One region of the Xanthomonas sp. F1 genome, then DNA from elsewhere that is predicted to be linked to it. Evidence: riboswitches for the same ligand, from Rfam matches in the RefSeq annotation. Region 1 holds a riboswitch; each other region holds the start of a gene.
The links. Region 1 has a riboswitch for cobalamin ahead of metE (5-methyltetrahydropteroyltriglutamate--homocysteine S-methyltransferase). Riboswitches for the same ligand answer to the same signal wherever they lie in the genome.

Region 1 (6,615 bases):
AGTCCTGGCCGATCCGCGCCGCCTGCGCCAGCAGCGCCGGCTCGCTGCCGCCGAGCTGCAGCGCCAGCGGATGCTCGGCCGCATCGAAATCCAGCAGCCGCGCGCGATCGCCCAGCACCACCGCATTGGCGTGCACCATCTCGGTGTACAGCCGCGCCGACGGCGCCAGCAGCCGGTGGAACACCCGGCAATGGCGGTCGGTCCAGTCCATCATCGGGGCCACGGACAGGCGGATTTCGTGAGTGTTCGGCGTATGCATGCGCTGGTGGGGTTGGCGGCGCGTTCACGGCCGCCGCATCGATAACAAGGGCCATTATCCCGCAATGCGGCGCCGGTGGCGTTCAGGTCAGGCGGACATTCGCCCGCAGCCAGCCCGCGGCATCCTGCAGTCGGGCACCGACCATGTGGTTGAAGGTCCGCTCGACCTCCCATGAAACACCCTTGCCCTGGGCGAACGCTGCGCGGTACTTCTTGATCATGTTCGCAGGATCCTGCGCCAGTTCCTGCATCAACTGCGGGACGCTCCAGACCGACAGGTCGACATGTAGCCCGAGCGCGCGCTCCAGGATGCCCGGCAGTTCGCCGTAACGAATCGTGTCGCCAGCGAGGTAGACGATCGCGTTGCGAATCAACGGCGAATGGAACACGATGCGCGCGGTCATCGCGCCGATATCGTCCGGGGTGGTCAAGGTGACGCGATTGTCTGCGGACCCCAGCGCATGGATTCGCTTTGCCGCGAAATCGACCACACCGAAATCGGGTTCGAACAGGTAGCTGGTGAACATCCCGGTGGAAATGATCACCCAGTCCACCGCCGACTGCGACCGCAAATACTCCCGCACATCCAGTTGAGCGTCGAACAGATCCTGCGGTCCACCGCGACCGATGGCGTCGAAGTCCACGCCGAATTGCCAGGGGAAGTAGCGCGAAATCCCCGATGCGACTGCGGCACGGGCGACCTTCATCGGCGTGTCGCGGCCAGCGGCATATCCGGTACAGCCGATGACGGTGTCGAACCGGGAGAACATGGCGGCCAGTTCGTCCACGGAGGCAGCGACCAGATCGCCGGCGATGGTCTCGACGCCAAGCGCGCGGATTTCTTCCACCACCGCGCGTTTTTCGGGTCGTTGGGCGTCGATGGACGCTTGGCGCAGCATGACGCTGACGCGTGTTCCGAGGTGCTGTCCGGCGAGTTGGGCGAGGTTGCGAATGACCGGCAAGCCAAGCTCGCCGGCGCCAAGGACAAGAATGGACCTGGAGGGTGCACTGTGCTGTTGGGAGGACATCGGATGACCACGTGTGTGTACGATGGCGCCGATTCTGCCTCCCGTGCAGACAGCGCATAAGAAGGCACACGCATGATACCGATCGCTCCAGTCATGAGTTCCGAGGCACTGCTGCAACATTCGCAGTCGATATGCGATGGCATGAGCGCAGACGACGACGGCTTGCGGCGCGAGGTGCTGTCGCATGCGGGCAATCGCTGGTCGCTCGGCATCATTCACGCGCTTGGCGTTTACGGAACGCTGCGTCATGCCGATGTGGCGCGCCGAATGCGGGGAATCACGCAGCGCATGCTGACGCGAACCCTTCGTCACCTGGAGCGGGACGGATTGATCAGCAGGCACGATTTCGGAGAGGTCCCGCCCCGCGTGGAGTACACCATCACGCCCCTGGGCAAGGACCTGCTCATCCTGATGATTCCCATGTGGACCTGGGTCGTCGAGCGGGCCGAAGACTTCCATACGTGTCGCCAAGCGTTCGATGCGGCGCACGCGGACAACGGAGCTGCTCACACGTCAGCCGGGAAAGACGTAGCGTAGCGCTGACGTTGTGCGCACGGTCATTACCGTTGGTGTGTGCACTCTGACGCTCGTACTCGCCGCATTGGCGGCGCGTGCCACGGCAACAGCGCGGGAGCACGCCGCCGCCAGGGATCAGCGTCCACGTGCGCGGATCGGCGTGCCTCAGCCGATCTGACCCAGGGTGTTGATGCCGAACTGCAGCAAGATCAGGTTGGGGATTTGACGACGTTGTTGGCGGGGACGCCCGGGCATGGGCGAAGATCACCAGCACGCTGGCCGGCGGCGGCCCGCCGAGGCTGGCCAGTACCGCGGCCACGTCACAGCTTCCATCGGTGGCACTGGGCCGGGCGCACGTCGGACCGGAAAGCGACGGGGCGCGCAGACAGTGCGCCGGCCCATCAAGCGCGAAGCCGGCCCCGGCCGGGAATCGTGCGCTCTCCTGTGCGACCTGGCGCCTCCGCGAAAAGGCGGCCGCACGATGGCCGTTCTTGGGTCGCGCCGGCTACCTGCGCAGATAGAGCGTCTTGCCGCCGAAGTCGATCACCGCACCGGCGTTGGTCAGGAAATCCGCGCCCAGCATTCCGCCGTTGGCCTCGCCGTCCGGACGTGGCTGGCTCGCATAGGCGTAGACATCCTCGATGGCGGCATCGCTCACCGGTTTGGACGACCACGTGCCGATCCCCACGACGACCGGCTGCTTGGTGCGATAGCGGTGGAGCTGTGCACCTTTCGGACCGTACATCTCCCCGGCGACCGCGCCCTTTTTCACGCCGGCCTGGTGCGCGAACGCCTCGTCGACGACGACATTGCCGACCGTGCTGACGACCATCGCGCGCTCTACCCGCCCATGCGTCGCTCTGACGACGTAGCGGTTCGCCTTCTCGTCGAACTGCATGGGCAGCGCCACATAGCCGACACCAAGCAAGCGCGTGCGCAAGTTGGAGGTCTGCGTCGCATCCGGGCTGACCAGGATGCGCTTGCCGGGATAGTCCAGGACCACGCGGTTCGCGCGGAGCCAGCCGATGCCGAGCATGCCCACGTCGGCGTCGGGTTCCGGCGTCTCGAAGACCGACACCGGCACGTTCGTCACGGTGGCGCCGCCGATCGTAAGCCGATCCAGAACGCCCTCGTCGCGTCCGAGCGTGCTGACCTTGCCGGGCGACTCGATGCCGAACGCGCCCTGATGACGCAGGTCGCTGACGCCGACCTGGCTGGCGATGCGATGGATCACCTGCACATACAGCGACGCGTTCGCGTGCACCATCATCTTGCTGGGGTGACCGTTCAACTGCACCTCGATGATCGGGCGTGTGGCTTCGCCGATCGTCGCGGTGGAAAAGGGCACCGTCGCGGAGGTGGACGCACCCGGACCCGGCGGGCCGACCGGATCGGCAGACACGGCACCTGCAGCAAGTGCGAGCCCGAGCAGCGAGGCGCGCAACGACGAACGGAACGGCGGGATTCTGGACATCCAGGCTGACCTTGGCGAAGCAATGGCGGGGGCAACGCAGCGCATCGGCACGCCGTGCCATGTCTGCGTCGGAGAACGCGCCAGAGTCTATCGGGGAAACATGGCCAGCAAGCAGCGACGCAGTCGCCGCGACGGACCGCACGCACCTGCGCAGCCACGCACCTCCCCACGGCGAGACGGCAGGAAACGCTGCGCCCCCTCGCCGCATGCCCCGGCCGGCGCTCGCCACCACGCGGCGAGTGTGCAACGCCCTTGACCGCCCGCCGCATCCGGCCTATCGTGCGCTCGCCGAAGGTATTCATCGCTTCATTCGGATGAAGGGATGAATTTAAACGGGAATCCGGTGACGGCCGGCGCCGCAAGCGCCTGCCCATTCCGGAGCTGCCCCGCAGCGGTGAATGGAAACGACCTCCGTCAATGGCACTGGGCCGGCGCATGCCGGCCTGGGAAGCGACGGACAGTAGGTGCGCAGCCGGCACGGTGCGCGTGTCCATCAGCCCGAATACCGGCCCCGGCCGGAGGACCGTGCGTCCTCCGATTCGACCTGGCGCCTCCGCGGGGAGGCGGCCGGACCGCGACCCGGCCGTGCGCCGCGCCGCGCCGTCCGCCTGCCCGCGCGGTACCGGTTCGCCCGCGGGGGCGAAGGTCGCTGGCGTGGCGGGCGGTCCGTGCGAACGGGACGCGCGGCGCGCGGTTCCTTCGTTCCTCAATGCCCTTGAACGCAATGAGGAAACGCAACATGACGATCGTGACCAACCTGGGCTTCCCGCGCATCGGTGCGCGGCGCGAGCTCAAGCAGGCGCTGGAACGCTACTGGCGCCGCGACATCGACGGCGCGCAACTGCAGGACACCGCACGCGACCTGCGCCTGCGCCACTGGCAACTGCAACGCGAGGCCGGGGTGGACGTGCCGCCCAGCAACGACTTCAGCCTGTACGACGCGATGCTCGACACCGCGTTCCTGTTCGATGCGATCCCGCAGCGCTACCGCGCGCTGGCCGATGCCGATCCGTTGGCCGGCTACTTCGCGATGGCACGCGGCACGCAGGAACACGGCCTGGACCTGCACGCGCTGGAAATGACCAAGTGGTTCGACACCAACTACCACTACCTGGTGCCGGAGCTGGCGCGGCGCCAGCACTTCCGCCTGCGCGGCGACAAGCCGGTGGTGGAGTTCCTGGAAGCCAAGGCGCAAGGCATCCAGACCCGGCCGGTGCTGATCGGGCCGGTGACGTTCCTGGCGCTGTCCAAGACCGTGGACGGCAGCGACCGCTGGGCACTGCTGGAGAGCCTGCTGCCGGTGTACGCCGAACTGCTGCAGCGCCTGCATGCCGCCGGCGCCGGCTGGGTGCAGCTCGACGAACCGGCGCTGGTGCTGGACCTGGACGACGCCGCACGCGCCGCCTATCGCCGCGCCTATGACGTCCTGGCGCAGGCGCCACGGCCGAAGCTGCTGCTGACCAGCTACTTCGGTGAGCTGGGCGACAACCTGGAACTGGCGATGGCGCTGCCGGTGGACGGCGTGCACGTGGACCTGGTGCGCGGCGTGGCGCAACTGGACGCGGTGCTGCAGGCGCTGCCGGCCGGGCGCGTGCTCTCGGCCGGCCTGGTCAACGGCCGCAATGTGTGGCGCACGCCGCTGGACAACGCGCTGACCCTGGCCCGCTACGCCGCCGGCCATGTCGGCCGCGAGCGGCTGTGGCTGGCACCGTCGTGCTCGCTGCTGCACGTGCCGGTGGATCTGCAGCAGGAGACCAAGCTGGACCGCGAACTGGTCGGCTGGCTGGCCTTCGCCAGGCAGAAGCTGCAGGAACTGCGCACCCTGGCCGACGCGCTGGACGACCAGCCGCAGGCGCAGGTCGCACTGGCCGAAGCGCGCGATGCGCTGGCCAGCCGCCGCGCCTCGGCGCGCGTGCACCGCGCCGAGGTGGCGCGGCGGGTCGACGCGCTGACCGACGACGCCGGCCGCCGGCAGTCGCCGTACGCGCAGCGCCACCAGGCGCAGCAGGCGGCGCTGCGGCTGCCGCTGTATCCGACCACCACGATCGGCTCGTTCCCGCAGACCGAACAGGTGCGGCAGGCGCGTGCGCAGCACAAGGCCGGCAAGCTCGACGATGCCGCGTACGACGCGTTCCTGGCGGCCGAAACCGAGCGCTGCGTGCGCGCGCAGGAGCAACTGGGCCTGGACGTGCTGGTGCACGGCGAGTTCGAGCGCAACGACATGGTCGAGTACTTCGGCGAGCAACTCGACGGCTTCGCCTTCACCCGGCACGGCTGGGTGCAGAGCTACGGCTCGCGTTGCGTGAAGCCGCCGATCATCTACGGCGACGTGCGGCGCCCGGCGCCGATGACGCTGCGCTGGACCCAGTACGCGCAGTCGCTGACCGAGCGGCCGATGAAGGGCATGCTGACCGGGCCGGTGACGGTGCTGCAGTGGTCGTTCGTGCGCGACGACCAGGAGCGCGCGCAGACCTGCCGGCAGATCGCGCTGGCGCTGCGCGACGAGGTGCGCGACCTGGAGGCGGCCGGCATCGGCGTGATCCAGATCGACGAGCCGGCGATCCGCGAAGGCCTGCCGCTGCGCCGCGCCGACTGGCAGGCGTACCTGGACTGGGCGGTGCAGAGCTTCCGCATCGCCGCGGCCGGCGTGCGCGATGCCACGCAGATCCACACCCACATGTGCTACTCGGAGTTCAACGACATCATCGAGGCGGTGGCGGCGATGGACGCGGACGTGATCTCGATCGAGACCTCGCGCTCGCGCATGGAACTGCTCGATGCCTTCGTGCGCTTCCGTTACCCGAACGCGATCGGGCCGGGCGTATACGACATCCACTCGCCGCGCGTGCCGAGCACGCAGGAGATGGTGGCGTTGCTGGAGAAGGCGCGTGCGGTGCTGGATCCGCAGCAATTGTGGGTCAACCCGGATTGCGGGCTGAAGACTCGCGGCTGGGCGGAAACCCGCAATGCGCTGCAGGCGATGGTAGCGGCGGCGCGGCAACTGCGTGCACAACCGGCACAGGCGGCGTAATCAGCCGCTTGCGCACACGATGCCCGGCATGAACAACGCCGGGCATCGTGTTGCAAGACGGCGATGCAGGCTCGCCCGCAGCACGGGCACCCTTCGCCATGCCTGCGGGCGACATGGGCGGGATGCGTTGACCCGCTACACCAGCCGGCGCCACGCCGCGTCCGCTGCGGCATGGGAGGACCAGCATGGCTGCCGCACACGCCGTGCGTGGCGACCAGGTCTACTGGGCAGCCGGTGCCGTCGCCACTGGCGCAACACCTGCCGGAAACACCACGCTCAGCACGTGCTCGCGGCGATCGCGCCACAGC
Region 2 (6,615 bases), on a different contig from region 1:
CGAACATGCCGGGCAGAGCGATCCGCTGGCGAAAATTGCCCAGGAGTGGCGCAGCCGACTGCGCGTGCTGGTGCTGGACGAGTTCTTCGTCACCGACATCGGCGATGCGATGCTGTTGTCGCGCCTGCTCGAGCGCCTGTTCGCCGAGGGCGTGACCCTGGTCACCACGTCCAACACCGCGCCGCAGAACCTGTACCTCAACGGGCTGCAGCGCGACAGCTTCCTGCCCGCGATCGCGCTGCTGCAGACCTACTGCGTGGAGTTGTACGCTGAGGGCACCGAGGATTACCGCATGCGCGCGCTGACCCGCTCGCCGGTGTACCGCGCACCGCTGGCCGAGGACAGCGACGCCTGGCTGGGGCAGCGCTGGAGCGAGCTCACCGGCAAGGCCGAGGCGCGCCGCGGCAATATCGAGATCGAAGGGCGCAAGATCCCGGTGCGCGCGCGCGGCAAGAGCATCGTCTGGTTCGATTTCGTCGCGCTGTGCGAAGGCCCGCGCGGTCCCAGCGACTACATCGAGATCGCGCACGAGTTCACCACCGTGCTGCTCGGCGGCATCCCGCACTTCGACCGCATGAACGAGGACGCGGCGCGGCGCTTCGTCAACCTGATCGACGAGCTGTACGACCGCCACGTCAACCTGGTCTGCACCGCGCAGGAACCGCCACCGCTGCTGTACACCGGCGAGCGCCTGGCCGGCGCCTTCGAGCGCACCGCCTCGCGGCTGATCGAGATGCAGAGCGCCGAGTACCTGTCGGCCGCACACCGGGTCTGAGCGCGGGACCGACGGCGCGCGCTCAGCGCACTGCGCCGGCCGCGCACAGCCCGGCGACGAAGCGCGGCATCAGGCCCGCGCCCGCAATCTCTTCCAGATAGGCGGCCGCCAGGCAACTGGCGCCGCCTTCGCGGTGCGCGCAGCGGGCCGGACCGAACGCGCCGTCCTGCGGCAACTACCGGTCCATCGCCTGGCGCTGCGCCACCGACATCCCGTCCCGAAAGGTCTCCTCGGCATCGAGCAGGTCGGCCGGGGTGAGCCGGTCGGTCGGCAAGCCGGGGCACTGGCGACGGGTTTCGCGGGCCAGCGCGTCGACCAGCACCGGGCCGGCGGGCAGGGTGTTCGGCACGACGGCGGCGGGCGCACCGCCAAGCACGGCCAGCAGCAGGAACGATGCGCGCATGCGGAAACTCCTCGGGCTGCACGGCAGCGTAATCCTGCGCCAGCGGCGGGCGCAGTGGCAGGCCGCCGACCGCTTCAGCCGGAAGTTAGCGCTGAAAAATATCGCTTGCGATTGAGTAGCGCGCTATGTAATATCTCCCCCATGGACCGCACCTCTCCCCCCGACGCCACCGCGCTGCTGAAGCTGGACACCCAGCTGTGCTTCGCGCTGTATTCGGCCAACCTGGCGATGCACAAGCTCTACCGCGGGCTGCTGGGCGAGCTCGGCCTGACCTATCCGCAGTACTTGGTGATGCTGGTGCTGTGGGAACAGGACGGCTGCAGCGTCTCGGACATCGGCGAGAAGCTGTTCCTGGATTCGGCCACGCTGACCCCGCTGCTCAAGCGCCTGGAGGCGGTCGGCCTGCTGACCCGCCGCCGCGCCGCCGCCGACGAGCGCCGCGTGCTGATCGCGCTGACCGCCGAAGGCCAGGCCCTGCGCGCCCGTGCGCAGGCGGTGCCGGAAGGCGTGCTGTGCGCGGTCGCCTGCGACCTGCAGCAACTGACCCGGCTCAAGCAGGATCTGGAAGAAGTCCGCGGCAAGCTGCAGGCCGCGGCCTGAGCGGTTCCCGCCCCCGATCACCCCATCCCCTCTAACCCATGGCGCCGCGGCGCCGCCCTCCAAGGAGAACCACCATGGCTTCACCGACCACCATCGTCTACACCGCCACTGCCACCGCCACCGGGGGCCGCGACGGCCGCGCCGCCACTCCGGACAAGGCGTTGGACGTCAAGCTGTCGACCCCGCGCGAGCTGGGCGGCGCCGGCGGCGACGGCACCAACCCGGAGCAGCTGTTCGCGGCTGGCTATTCGGCCTGCTTCATCGGTGCGCTGAAGTTCGTCGCCGGGCAGGAGAAAGTGAAGCTGCCGGCCGAGCCGAGCATCGAGGGCCATGTCGGCATCGGCCAGATCCCGGGCGGCTTCGGCATCGCCGTGGAGCTGCGCATCGCCGTGCCGGGCCTGGAGCGGGCGACGCTGGAATCGCTGGTGGAGAAGGCGCACCAGGTGTGCCCGTACTCCAACGCCACGCGCGGCAACATCGACGTCAAGCTGGTCGTGCTCGACTGAGTCAGCGGAAGGTTTGGGCCGGCGCCTGCGCCGGACCTTGGCGACACGCAACGGGCGGCCACTGGCCGCCCGTTCGCGTTGCGGGAGCGGGCGGCCGCGCGTGCTGCCATGCACATTGAGACCGCCTTGCGTCAATGCAATAGTGTGCGCTTCATCAAGTCGAGCGCGCCATGCTCAGTTCCGCCTACAACGCCGAGACCGTCGCCGCCTTCATTCAGGGCGCGCGCCGTGTGCTGGTGCTGACCGGCGCCGGCATGTCCGCCGAGAGCGGGGTGCCGACCTTCCGCGGCCAGGACGACAGCCTGTGGTCGCGCTTCGATCCCGAGCAACTGGCCACCGAGGACGCCTGGCGCGCCGACCCTGCACTGGTCTGGGGCTGGTATCGCTGGCGCATGGCGATCGTGGCGCTGGCGCAGCCGCACGCCGGGCATCGCGCGCTGGCGCACCTGGCCGAGGTCCGCCACACCACGCTGGTGACCCAGAACGTGGACGACCTGCACCAGCGCGCCGACAGCGAGGTCGCCGCGCACGTGCACGGCCGCCTGTCGGCGCTGCGCTGCAGCGACTGCGGCCAACCCTGGCGCGGGCTGCTGCCGCCGGTGGACGTGCACACGCCCAGCCAGCGCCTGGCGCCGCCGGTGTGCGCGGCCTGTGGCGGCACGGTACGCCCGGGCGTGGTGTGGTTCGGCGAGGCGCTGCCGGCGATGGAGTGGACGCGTGCGCAGACGGCGGCCGACGCCGCCGACCTGGTGCTGGTGATCGGCAGTTCCGGCCTGGTCTATCCGGCCGCCAGCCTGCCGCTGCAGGCCAAGGAGCGCGGCGCCTGCGTGGTCGAGATCAACCCCGAACCCAGCGCGCTGTCGGCGCGCGCCGATCTGCACTGGCGCGACAGCGCGGCGGTGGCCCTGCCATTGCTGTTGCAGCAGTGCCTGGTGGCCCGATGAGGCCGCTGCACGTTGGAGATTGCCTTCGATTGCTTCGGTCGGCCACCCAAGGAGTGTGATGATGGGCATCAAACCTGGCCCCAAGCGCATCGCAAAGAGCACCGGCAAGCCGGATCGGCGTCAGCGAGACAACAAGGACATTCCGGGAAACACGAAGTCCCTCAAGCCGCGCAAGCACAAGAAAGGCGACTGAGCCGGCCGGCGGGGCGGATGGCCGGGAGGGCGCGCGCCCGGGGGCCGGCGGGCCGTTTCGATGGCATCTCGCCGCTCTCCGAGGACCGGCTTCACGGCCCCGTTACGGCCGCGGACGTTCTCCGCGGCGGGGCCGAAACCGGCGGCCGACGGCAAACCGTTGGCAGGCTTAGGTTTTCGTAATTTGACCCATATTTAGCGTTGACGTCGTCGAGCGACCACACTATCTTGGGGTGGTCGGTTCCGGCGGCCACAAGCCGCGGGATCAAAAGGGAAGCCGGTGCGGCGTGCCAACGCCAACTCCGGCGCTGCCCCGCAGCGGTAATTGGGAACGAACCCGTCATCCGCACTGAGGCGCCCGCCTTGGGAAGCGACGGGCTAGGAACCGGCCACGGCCGTTGCCCATCAGCCCGAAGACCTGCCGACAGCCGCGCGAAGCACACCGCGCGGCGCCGACCGCGCGCTCTCCGGGGGGAGAGGGTCGGTGCAGCGTTGACCGCCCGCAGGCCTGGTGCCTGCGCCGTTTGCAGTCTTCGCGACACCGCCTGCCCACCTGCGAACCCGGTCGGACCGCTGCCTGCGAGGGTCGGGCGGCCGCGTGCACCACGCTTGGAGACCTTCATGAGCCAGACCCACAGCCTGCCGGCCACCGCGTCCGTCGACGCCGCCGTCGACCCCTCGACTGCTGCCGCTACCGCCACCGCCCAGCCGGAGCCGGCCAGCAGCGAGCCGAGCAACGACCAGCGCGCCGTGACCTGGATCGTCAAGGACGGCGGCAACCGCCGCATGGCCTTCGACCGCTCGCGCCTGCAGCGCACCCTGGACCGGATCCACGCCGAGTTCCCGCAGCTGGACGTGAGCGACTACGAGCGCAAGGCCTTCGCCTTCATCGAGAAGAAGGAAAGCCTGTCGGCCGACGACATGGTCGACTACCTGATCCGCGAGGCCGAGTCGCGCGTGGACATCGCCACGCCGGAGTGGGAGTACTTCGCTGCGCGCCTGTACCTGGACCGCCTGTACAAGCGCGCCAGCAAGAATCGTTTCTACGATGCCGGCGAGAAGTACGGCTCCTACGTCGGCCTGCAGGAAAGCCTGGCCGACCGCGGCGTGTACTCGATCGACATCCTCAAGAACTACTCCAAGGACGAACTGGCCGAAGCCGGCCGCATGATCGATCCGGAGCGCGACAAGCTGTTCGCCTACAACGGCCTGTACCTGCTGGCCACGCGCTACCTGGCCACCGACAACTCGCGCAAGGTCTACGAACTGCCGCAGGAGCGCTGGCTGACCATCGCCCTGTACCTGATGCAGGACGAGAAGCCGCGCGAGCGCCGCATGCAGCTGGTCGGCGAGGCCTACTGGGCGCTGTCCAACCTGTACATGACCGTGGCCACGCCGACCCTGGCCAACGCCGGCAAGATCGGCGGGCAGCTGTCGAGCTGCTTCATCGACACTGTCGACGACAGCCTGCAGGGCATCTACGACTCCAACACCGACGTGGCGCGCGTGTCCAAGCACGGCGGCGGCGTCGGCGCCTACCTGGGCTACGTGCGTTCGTCCGGCTCGGCGATCCGTGGGGTCAAGAACTCCAGCGGCGGCGTGGTGCCGTGGATCAAGCAACTCAACAACACCGCCGTGTCGGTGGACCAGCTCGGCCAGCGCAAGGGCGCCATCGCCGTGTACCTGGACATCTGGCACCGCGACATCGAGGCGTTCCTGGACCTGCGCCTGAACAACGGCGACCAGCGCCTGCGCGCGCACGACGTGTTCACCGCGGTGTGCGTGCCGGACATCTTCATGGAAGCGGTGGAGCGCCGCGGCGAGTGGTACCTGTTCGACCCGCACGAGGTGAAGGAGGTCAAGGGCTGGTATCTGCAGGACTTCTTCGACGAGAAGCGCGGCGAAGGCAGCTTCCGCGCCCGCTACGAGGAAGTGGTGGCCGACGAGCGCATCGGCCGCAAGGTGGTCAAGGCCATCGACATGTTCAAGCGGATCATGGTCAGCCAGCTGGAGACCGGCAACCCGTTCATGTTCTATCGCGACGAAGTCAATCGCATGAACCCGAACAAGCACCAGGGCATGGTGTATTCCAGCAACCTGTGCACCGAGATCCTGCAGAACATGAGCCCGACGCGGGTCATCCAGGAGATGATCAGCGGCGACCAGATCGTCACCACCAAGCAGGCCGGCGACTTCGTCGTGTGCAACCTGTCCTCGGTGAACCTGGGCCGCGCGGTCACCGCGCAGCCGGACCTGCTGTCGCCGGACATCCTGGAGCGGCTGATCCGCGTGCAGGTGCGCATGCTCGACAACGTCATCGACCTCAACGAGCTGCCGGTGCCGCAGGCCACCATCACCAACCAGAAGTACCGGGCGATCGGCCTGGGCACCTTCGGCTGGCACCACCTGCTGGCGCAGAAGGGCATCGACTGGAATTCGCCGGCGGCCGAGGAGTACAGCGACACGCTGTACGAGCGCATCAACTACCTGACCATCCAGGCGAGCCTGGCGCTGGCCAAGGAGAAGGGCGCGTACAAGGTGTTCAAGGGCAGCGACTGGCAGAACGGCGAGTACTTCAGCAAGCGCGGCTACGACAGCGCGCAGTGGCAGGAACTGGCCGCGCAGGTGAGCGTGCACGGCGTGCGCAACGCCTGGATGGTGGCGGTGGCGCCGAACATGAGCACCGCGCAGATCGCCGGCTCCACCGCCTCGATCGACCCGATCTACAGCGCGTTCTACTACGAAGAGAAGAAGGACTTCCGCCGTCCAGTGGTGGCGCCGGGCCTGACCGTGGACACCTATCCGTACTACGAGAAGGGCGCCTACAAGGTCGACCAGTTCGCCAGCGTGCGCCAGAACGCGCGCCGCCAGCGCCACGTCGACCAGTCGATCAGCTTCAACTTCTACGTGCCCAGCGGCATCCGCGCCAGCACCCTGCTGGACCTGCACATGACCGCATGGAAAGAAGGCCTGAAGACCACGTACTACGTGCGTTCCAACGACATCGACATCAGCGAGTGCGAGTGGTGCTCGAGCTGATCGCCGGCGTCTGACGCCACCAGCGCGCGGCGGCCCATGGTCGCCGTGCGTTTCGCATTCCCGCGCCGCCTGCCGGCGCCGTTCACCCGACTTGACGAAGCACATCCATGGCCATCGCGCTCGACCGCATCAAGATCCTCGAACCGCTGCACCCCA
Region 3 (6,615 bases), on a different contig from region 1:
CCACGCCGCCGGCATGCCGGTGGCGCTGGTGCGCTACGGCTATCCGCGCGATCTGGATCTGGCAACGGCCGACGTGGTGTTGCTGATGGATGATTTGCGCGAGCTGCTGCGACTGCGCTGACACGATGGCTGCGCAGCGCCCCGGCGCAGCGCGAAGATCCAGCTGTGTCGTAGGAGCGGCTTAGCCGCGACGGGCTTTCCCGGGAACGCCCATCGCGGCTGACGCCGCTCCTGCAGTCGATGACGCAGTACGCCCCTCTCCCCCCGGGAGAGGGGTTGGGGTGAGGGTCCGGGCGCGTAGCGCGCGCCGAACTGTCAGGTTTGCGTCGCGATGCATGAGTACGAGGGCGGGTGTTTGCGTTCGGCAGCCAGCGGCCCGTATCGCGGGCGACCAACTGCGCGATGCATCGCGCATGCGCGCGCTTGAAAATGCACGCATCTACATCCGGCGTGTTCGCACATACCGCCGCCTTTCGTAGGAGCGGCTTCAGCCGCGACGGGCTTCCCCGGGAAAGCCCGTCGCGGCTGAAGCCGCTCCTACAAAAAAGACGCGCGTGTTTTCCGCGCTGTTGCCCCGCGCCACGCCCGCCGGCGCAGCGCGGGACACCGACTCAGCGCGCTGCCGGCGCGTAGCGCAGGGTCAGCGCGTACTCACGACCCGGCTGGTTGTACCAGTTCACCGTCTGGTAGTCGCGGTCGAACACGTTGCTGGCCTTTGCCTGCAGCGTCCAGTCTGGGGTGAACGCGTATTCCGCGCGCAGGTCGACGGTGCCGTAGCCGGCCAGGCGCACGCGGTTGGCCGCGTCGTCGAAGCGGTGGCCACTGCCGAAGACGGTGACGCCGAGCTTGACCGGGCCGATGCCGCGGTCCACGTCCAGGCGCGCGGTGTTCTGCGCGCGGCGCGCCAGCCAGTTGTCGCGATTGCCACTGTCGCTGCGGTTGCGCGGATCGGTGTGGCTCAGTTGCGCCGACAACTCCCAGCCGGCCAGCAGTGCATAGCCGGTCAGTTCGGCGCCGCGGATCCGCGCCTCGTCCACGTTGACCGGCAGGAAGCTGACCGCATCGTAGGAGATCAGGTCCTTGACCCGGGTCTCGTAGGCGTTGAAGGTCCAGTTCCAGCTGTCGGCGTACTGCGCAATGCCGAGGTTGCCGCTCTTGGAGCGCTCCGGCTTCAGTTCCGGATTGCCGGCGAACGGGTAGTACAGGTCGTTGAAGGTCGGCGCCTTGAAGCCGGTGCCGACGCTGGCGGTGAGCTTGAGGCCATGTGCCAGTGCCAGGCCCCAGCCGAGGCTGCCAGTGGTGTGCTCGCCGAATTGCTCGTTGTCGTCGCTGCGCACGCTGGCCTGCACCTGCTGCGCGCCGAAGCGGCCCTGGTACTCGGCGAACACGCCGGTGTTGTCGCGGCTGTCGACGTCGAAGGCGGTGGTGCTGGTGACGTGCTCGCGCTGCCAGTCGCTGCCGACGCTGAGCAGGTGGCCTTCGGCCAGGGTGACGTCGCCCTGCAGCGCGGCGGTGTCGCGGCGGCTGTCGAAGGTGCTGACGAAGCTGCGGGTGCGTGCGCCCGGCGCACGGTAGTAGCTGTCGGCGTCGTCGACGTTGCGGCCGAGCTGCGCGGCCAGGTGCAGGCGATCGGACGGGGTCCAGTCGAGCTTGCCGCTGAACACCTGCTGGGTGTTGTCGGCCTCGTTGCCGGCGAACAGCGCGTCGCCGTCGTATTCGTTGCGGCTGTCGATGTTCAGCGCCTGGCCTTCGATGCGCAGCGTGTCGGTCAACGCGTAGCCGCCGCGCGCGCTCAGCGAGACGTTGCGGTAGCCGTCGCGGTCGGGCTGGTCGACGAAGCAGCCCGCGAACAGCGTGGCCGAGCCGTTGCAGGCATTGATGCCGTCGGTCTTCTGGTAGCCGCCCTGCACGGCCAGCCAGCCGCGCTCACCGCGGTTGCTGAAGCCGGCACCGGCCTCGCGCAGGCCGTGGCTGCCGCCGCCCAGGCTCAGGTTCTGCTGGAAGCCCTGGCCGCCGCGGCGGGTGAAGATCTGGATGACGCCGCCGATCGCGTCGGAGCCATACAGGCTCGAACGCGGGCCGCGCACGATCTCGATGCGCTCGATCTGGCTCAGCGGCAGGTCCTGGAACGCGGCCAGGCCGGCGCTGGCCGAGCCGATGCGCACGCCGTCCACCAGCACCAGCACGTGGTCCGATTCGCTGCCGCGCAGGTTCAGCGTGGTCAGCTTGCCCAGACCGCCCTGGTTGGAGACGCCGATGCCGGCGCGGCCCTGCAGCAGCTGCGCCAGCGACGTGGCCTGGCTGCGCTCGATCTCCGCGCGGTCGATGACCTGCGCCGGCACCACGCTGTCCTCCACCGAGATCTGGGTGCGGGTGGCGGTGACCAGGACCTGGTCGAGGTCGGTGGCGGCGTCGGCGGCGTGGGCCAGCGCGGGCAGGGACAGGGCGGTCGCGATCGCGACCGAAAGCAGGCGGGACGACATGGGTGGCAACTCCGGCGCGCGGCTGCGCGCTGTGACGGCAAGGGAGTCGCGAACGGAAGGTGCAAGCGGACGGCGCCGGACGCGGCGCGGCACGCCGCGACGCCCTCCGCATCGCAACCAGTGAACTGCAAGGCCGGTCTCCGGGCTGGCGATCGGGGAGGCGGACCTCCCGGCTGCGACGCCTTCCCATGCCCAGGCACAGTGGCGCAGGTCGTCAGCGCGGATCGCTTACCGTTGCGGGGGCAGCGCCGGCCTTGTCGCAAGACGCACCGGCTTCCCGTTTCAACCCGCTGGCCGGAGCCGGCGGGTCACCTTGAAGCGGCGCGATTGTACGCGATCGCCGCTGCCCGCGCGGCTCAGTCGGCGTGCGCGCCGTGGCCGTCGTCGTCGCCGTGGTGGTCGCCCACCGGCGTGTCGTGCGTGTCGGACGCGTAGGCGCCGCCAGCGTCATCGTCGTCACGCGTGTCGTCGCGGTCGAAATGCGTCGTCGCCACCGGCCCGGCGACCTGCAGGCCGCGCTGCGCCGGCAGCGCCGCCGTCGCGGTCTCCAGCTCGCCCAGCAACTGCGCGCGCCGCGCCTCGGACAGGTCCTGCCAGTGGCAGCCGCTGAGCGCGCCTTCCAGCGAGTACAGCAGGTTGAGGCTGGGCTTGAAGCCGGCGCGCTTGACCTTGACGAAGGCGCCGACCGCGCCGGCCGCCTCCAGGTCCTGCTGCGTGCGCACGCCGACCTGGCGCAGCCAGGCCGCGCTCTTTGGGCCGATGTTGCGCAGCTTGGTCGTGCTCATTGCAGGCTGTCGACGAAGACCTGGGCGATCGCTTCCAGGCCGTGCTGGTCGTCGGCGTCGAAGCGGGCCAGGTCGGGGCTGTCCAGGTCGAACACGCCCACCAGCGCGCCGTCGCGCAGCAGCGGCACCACCAGTTCCGACCGCGAGGCCGCATCGCAGGCGATGTGCCCGGGGAACGCCTCCACGTCGTCGATGCGCTGGGTCTGGCCGCTGCTCGCGGCCGCGCCACAGACGCCCTTGTGCAGCGGAATGCGCACGCAGGCGGGCAGGCCCTGGAACGGCCCCACCACCAGTTCCTTGCCGTCGTGGAAGTAAAAACCGACCCAGTTCAGCCGCGGCAGCGCGTGGTACACCAGCGCCGCCAGATTGGCGGCATTGGCGATGCGGTCGGGCTCCCCGGCGACCAGGGCACGGGCCTGGTCGAGCAACTGGGCGTACTGTTCCGGCTTGCTGCCGGTGAGCGAGGACGAGGCGAACATCGCGCGAGTCTAGCAGCGCGCTGCGTCCGTCGGCACCGCGGCGGCTGACGCGCGCGGCGCGCCCGGCTATCCTGCGCGCCGCCGCGCGTCCCGCCGGCCAACCGACAGGGTTTCGCATGGCTGTTCCCGCCTTCTACGTCACCGGCACCGATACCGGCATCGGCAAGACCATCGCCAGCACCGCGCTGCTGCATGCCTTGCGCGCGCGCGGCCAGCGCGCGGTGGGCATGAAGCCGGTGGCCAGTGGCTGCACGCGCGAGGCCGACGGCTGGCGCAACGAGGACGCACTGGCGCTGCAGGAGGCCAGCGCACCGCGCCCGCACTATGACGATCTCAACCCGTACGCGCTGCCGCTGCCGCTGGCGCCGGAACTGGCCGCCGCCGATGCCGGTGTGCAACTCGAACTGGCACCGATCGTGGCTGCCTTCGCGCGCCTGCGCGCGCAGGCCGACGTGGTGGTGGTGGAAGGCGTAGGCGGCTGGGCGGCGCCGCTGTCGGCGACGCTGGATCAGGCCGATCTGGCGCGCGCGCTGCGGCTGCCGGTGGTGCTGGTGGTCGGCCTGCGTCTGGGCTGCCTCAACCACGCCCGGCTCAGCGCCGCGGCGATCGCCGCCGACGGCCTGCAGTGCATCGGCTGGATCGGCAACGAGATCGACCCGGCGATGGAGCGCATCGACGACAACATGGCGATGCTGCGCGCGCGGTTGCCGATACCGTGCTGGGGACGGTTGCCGTACCGGCCGCAACCGCAGGCCGCGCAGTTGGCCGCGGAGCTGCAACCGTGGGCGGGAATGTCGCCCGGCTGATCGATCGCTGGGGCGCGCGCCGCACTACCGCCTTTTGTGGGAGGGACTTCAGTCCCGACGCGTCTTTGCTGAGGCGTCGGGGCTGAAGCCCCTCCCACAAACACAAGACGTCCCGGCACTGCGCGACGGGCTAATCCGACTACCCGGTTCCACGCTCGGTGCACGCGCATGGATAAGCCCGATAGAAGAAGGAGATCTGCCGGTTTCTGACGAAGCATCGGGGGGATGAAGCCTCTCCCACAAGGAAAGCCAGCAGCGCGCGAAATCGGCAAATCCCCAATCCCCACTCCCAAATCCCGCCCACAAAAAAGGCCCGGTAGAGGGAGGGATCTACCGGGCCTGGGGTTGCACGGGGGGAGGGACCCATGCAGACCGAGGGTGCGTCGGGCGGCGGACCGCAGCGACGTCGAATCGGGTGTTACTTGGCGGCGGGCTTGGCCTTCGGCGTGGCCTGTTCGGTCGCCGCTTCGAACTGGTGCTTGGCGAGCTGGCCGATGGCCTCGGAGGTCTTCAGGCCCAGGCCGAACACTTCCTGGTTGGCCGTGGCCAGCCGCTCGAAGTTGTCGCGGGCGATCTGCAGGCCCTTCGGCCACAGCGCCTGCACGGTGCCCAGGTCGCGCGCTTCGGTCAGCTCACCGAGGAAGCCGGTGGTGGCCGACACGTTCTTCTCGAAGGTCTTCAACTGCACGCCGAACACGCTCTCGGCGCTTTCCAGCGCCAGGCGATTGGCACGCGCCGCGGCGGCGGCGAACTGCTGGGTGTAGCTGCTGAACTGATCGTTGAATTGAGCGGACATCATGCAACTCCGTTGGAATGCCGACTGCTGTTGCAGTGCAACATACGCCCATTCTGCTGCGATGCAACAAAATTTTCTGAAGCCGCTCAGGGTTCGTTCAAGCTGCCTTTCGGATCAATGGTTTGGCGCAATTTTCTCCCGCGCTCACTGGGCGCCTCTGCGTCTCTGGCAAGCGCCAACTGCGCGCTACGACGCACAGGCGGGCCTGCACGGAAGGCCCTCGGTGGTCGCGATGCCGCCCTTGCGATTCCCCAATCCCCATCCCCCATTCCCAGCTTTACTTCAGCCCGCGCCGCGATAACGGCAGCCGGAGGTGCAGGTCTCGTGCACCACCACTTCGCTCAGCAGCGGCAGCGCCGGCTTGAGTCGGTCCCAGATCCACACCGCCAGGCGCTCGCTGGTGGGGTTGTCCAGCCCTTCGATGTCGTTGAGGTAGTGGTGGTCGAGCTGGTCGTAGAGCGGGCGGAAGGCCGCCTTGATGTCGCCGAAATCCATGACCCAGCCGCTCTCGGCGCCTGGTTCGCCGCTGACGTGCAACTCGATGCGGAACGAATGCCCGTGCAGGCGCGCGCACTTGTGGCCGGGCGGCACATTGGGCAGGCGGTGCGCCGCCTCGAGGGTGAAGACTTTGAAGATATCCATGAGAGGCATTGTACGGTCAGGGGCGGAGTGGCATGGCGCGGTACTGGACGCGCGCAACGACGGCGGTGCCGTCGTGCTGCAGGGCGTGCGACGCGCACGCGATGCCGGTGGTGCGGACAAAAAAGGCCGCCCCGAAGGGCGGCCTGGGTGCGTGCGAAGCGCGTGGCCGCGGATGGCTCAGCGCGGCGCGGCAGGACGGTTGCCGCCGCCGTTGCCGTGGCGTCGGCCCTGGCCCTGGCGGCGGGCACCATCGGCGTGGCTGCCGCCGGGCTTCTTGCTGCCGGCGTGCGCGTGCGCCGGCGCATCGCCATGGCCGCGACGGGCGTGGCTGCCGCGACGCGGCGGACGCTGGCCGCCCGGACGCTCGTCCGGCGGGTTGTTGTTGCCCCAGCGGATCGGCGTGACCGGCTCGAAGCCCGGCACGTCGCGAATGTCCATCTCGCGCTTGAGCATGCGCGCGATCGCGCGCAGCAGCTTGGCCTCGTCCTGCGCCACCAGCGAGATCGCCTCGCCGGTCGAGCCGTTGCGGCCGGTGCGGCCGATGCGGTGCACGTAGTCCTCGGCGACCATCGGCAGGTCGTAGTTGATGACCTTCGGCAACTGGTCGATGTCGATGCCGCGCGC

Region 2: another riboswitch for cobalamin. It lies ahead of GGR71_RS19530 (ribonucleoside-diphosphate reductase subunit alpha); the one in region 1 lies ahead of metE (5-methyltetrahydropteroyltriglutamate--homocysteine S-methyltransferase).
Region 3: another riboswitch for cobalamin. It lies ahead of btuB (TonB-dependent vitamin B12 receptor); the one in region 1 lies ahead of metE (5-methyltetrahydropteroyltriglutamate--homocysteine S-methyltransferase).

Annotation. Positions count from the first base shown of each region.
Region 1 covers NZ_JACHOK010000010.1:20,475-27,089, reverse strand. The annotation lists gene dusA (tRNA dihydrouridine(20/20a) synthase DusA) at 1-259, opposite strand, end outside; gene GGR71_RS17785 (aromatic alcohol reductase) at 342-1,286, opposite strand; gene GGR71_RS17780 (winged helix-turn-helix transcriptional regulator) at 1,380-1,823, shown strand; gene GGR71_RS17775 (pepsin/retropepsin-like aspartic protease family protein) at 2,308-3,276, opposite strand; cobalamin riboswitch at 3,551-3,804, shown strand; gene metE (5-methyltetrahydropteroyltriglutamate--homocysteine S-methyltransferase) at 4,016-6,307, shown strand; gene GGR71_RS17765 (PDZ domain-containing protein) at 6,528-6,615, opposite strand, start outside.
Region 2 covers NZ_JACHOK010000013.1:6,311-12,925, reverse strand. The annotation lists gene zapE (cell division protein ZapE) at 1-775, shown strand, start outside; gene GGR71_RS21235 (hypothetical protein) at 798-950, opposite strand; gene GGR71_RS21230 (hypothetical protein) at 951-1,178, opposite strand; gene GGR71_RS19545 (MarR family winged helix-turn-helix transcriptional regulator) at 1,320-1,778, shown strand; gene GGR71_RS19540 (organic hydroperoxide resistance protein) at 1,853-2,284, shown strand; gene GGR71_RS19535 (SIR2 family NAD-dependent protein deacylase) at 2,455-3,228, shown strand; gene GGR71_RS21225 (hypothetical protein) at 3,290-3,421, shown strand; cobalamin riboswitch at 3,642-3,860, shown strand; gene GGR71_RS19530 (ribonucleoside-diphosphate reductase subunit alpha) at 4,042-6,459, shown strand; gene GGR71_RS19525 (ribonucleotide-diphosphate reductase subunit beta) at 6,567-6,615, shown strand, end outside.
Region 3 covers NZ_JACHOK010000003.1:87,397-94,011, forward strand. The annotation lists gene gph (phosphoglycolate phosphatase) at 1-121, shown strand, start outside; gene btuB (TonB-dependent vitamin B12 receptor) at 612-2,483, opposite strand; cobalamin riboswitch at 2,598-2,814, opposite strand; gene GGR71_RS09325 (TfoX/Sxy family protein) at 2,840-3,268, opposite strand; gene GGR71_RS09330 (GAF domain-containing protein) at 3,265-3,747, opposite strand; gene bioD (dethiobiotin synthase) at 3,864-4,553, shown strand; gene GGR71_RS09340 (phasin family protein) at 4,972-5,349, opposite strand; gene queD (6-carboxytetrahydropterin synthase QueD) at 5,632-5,991, opposite strand; gene GGR71_RS09350 (DEAD/DEAH box helicase) at 6,169-6,615, opposite strand, start outside.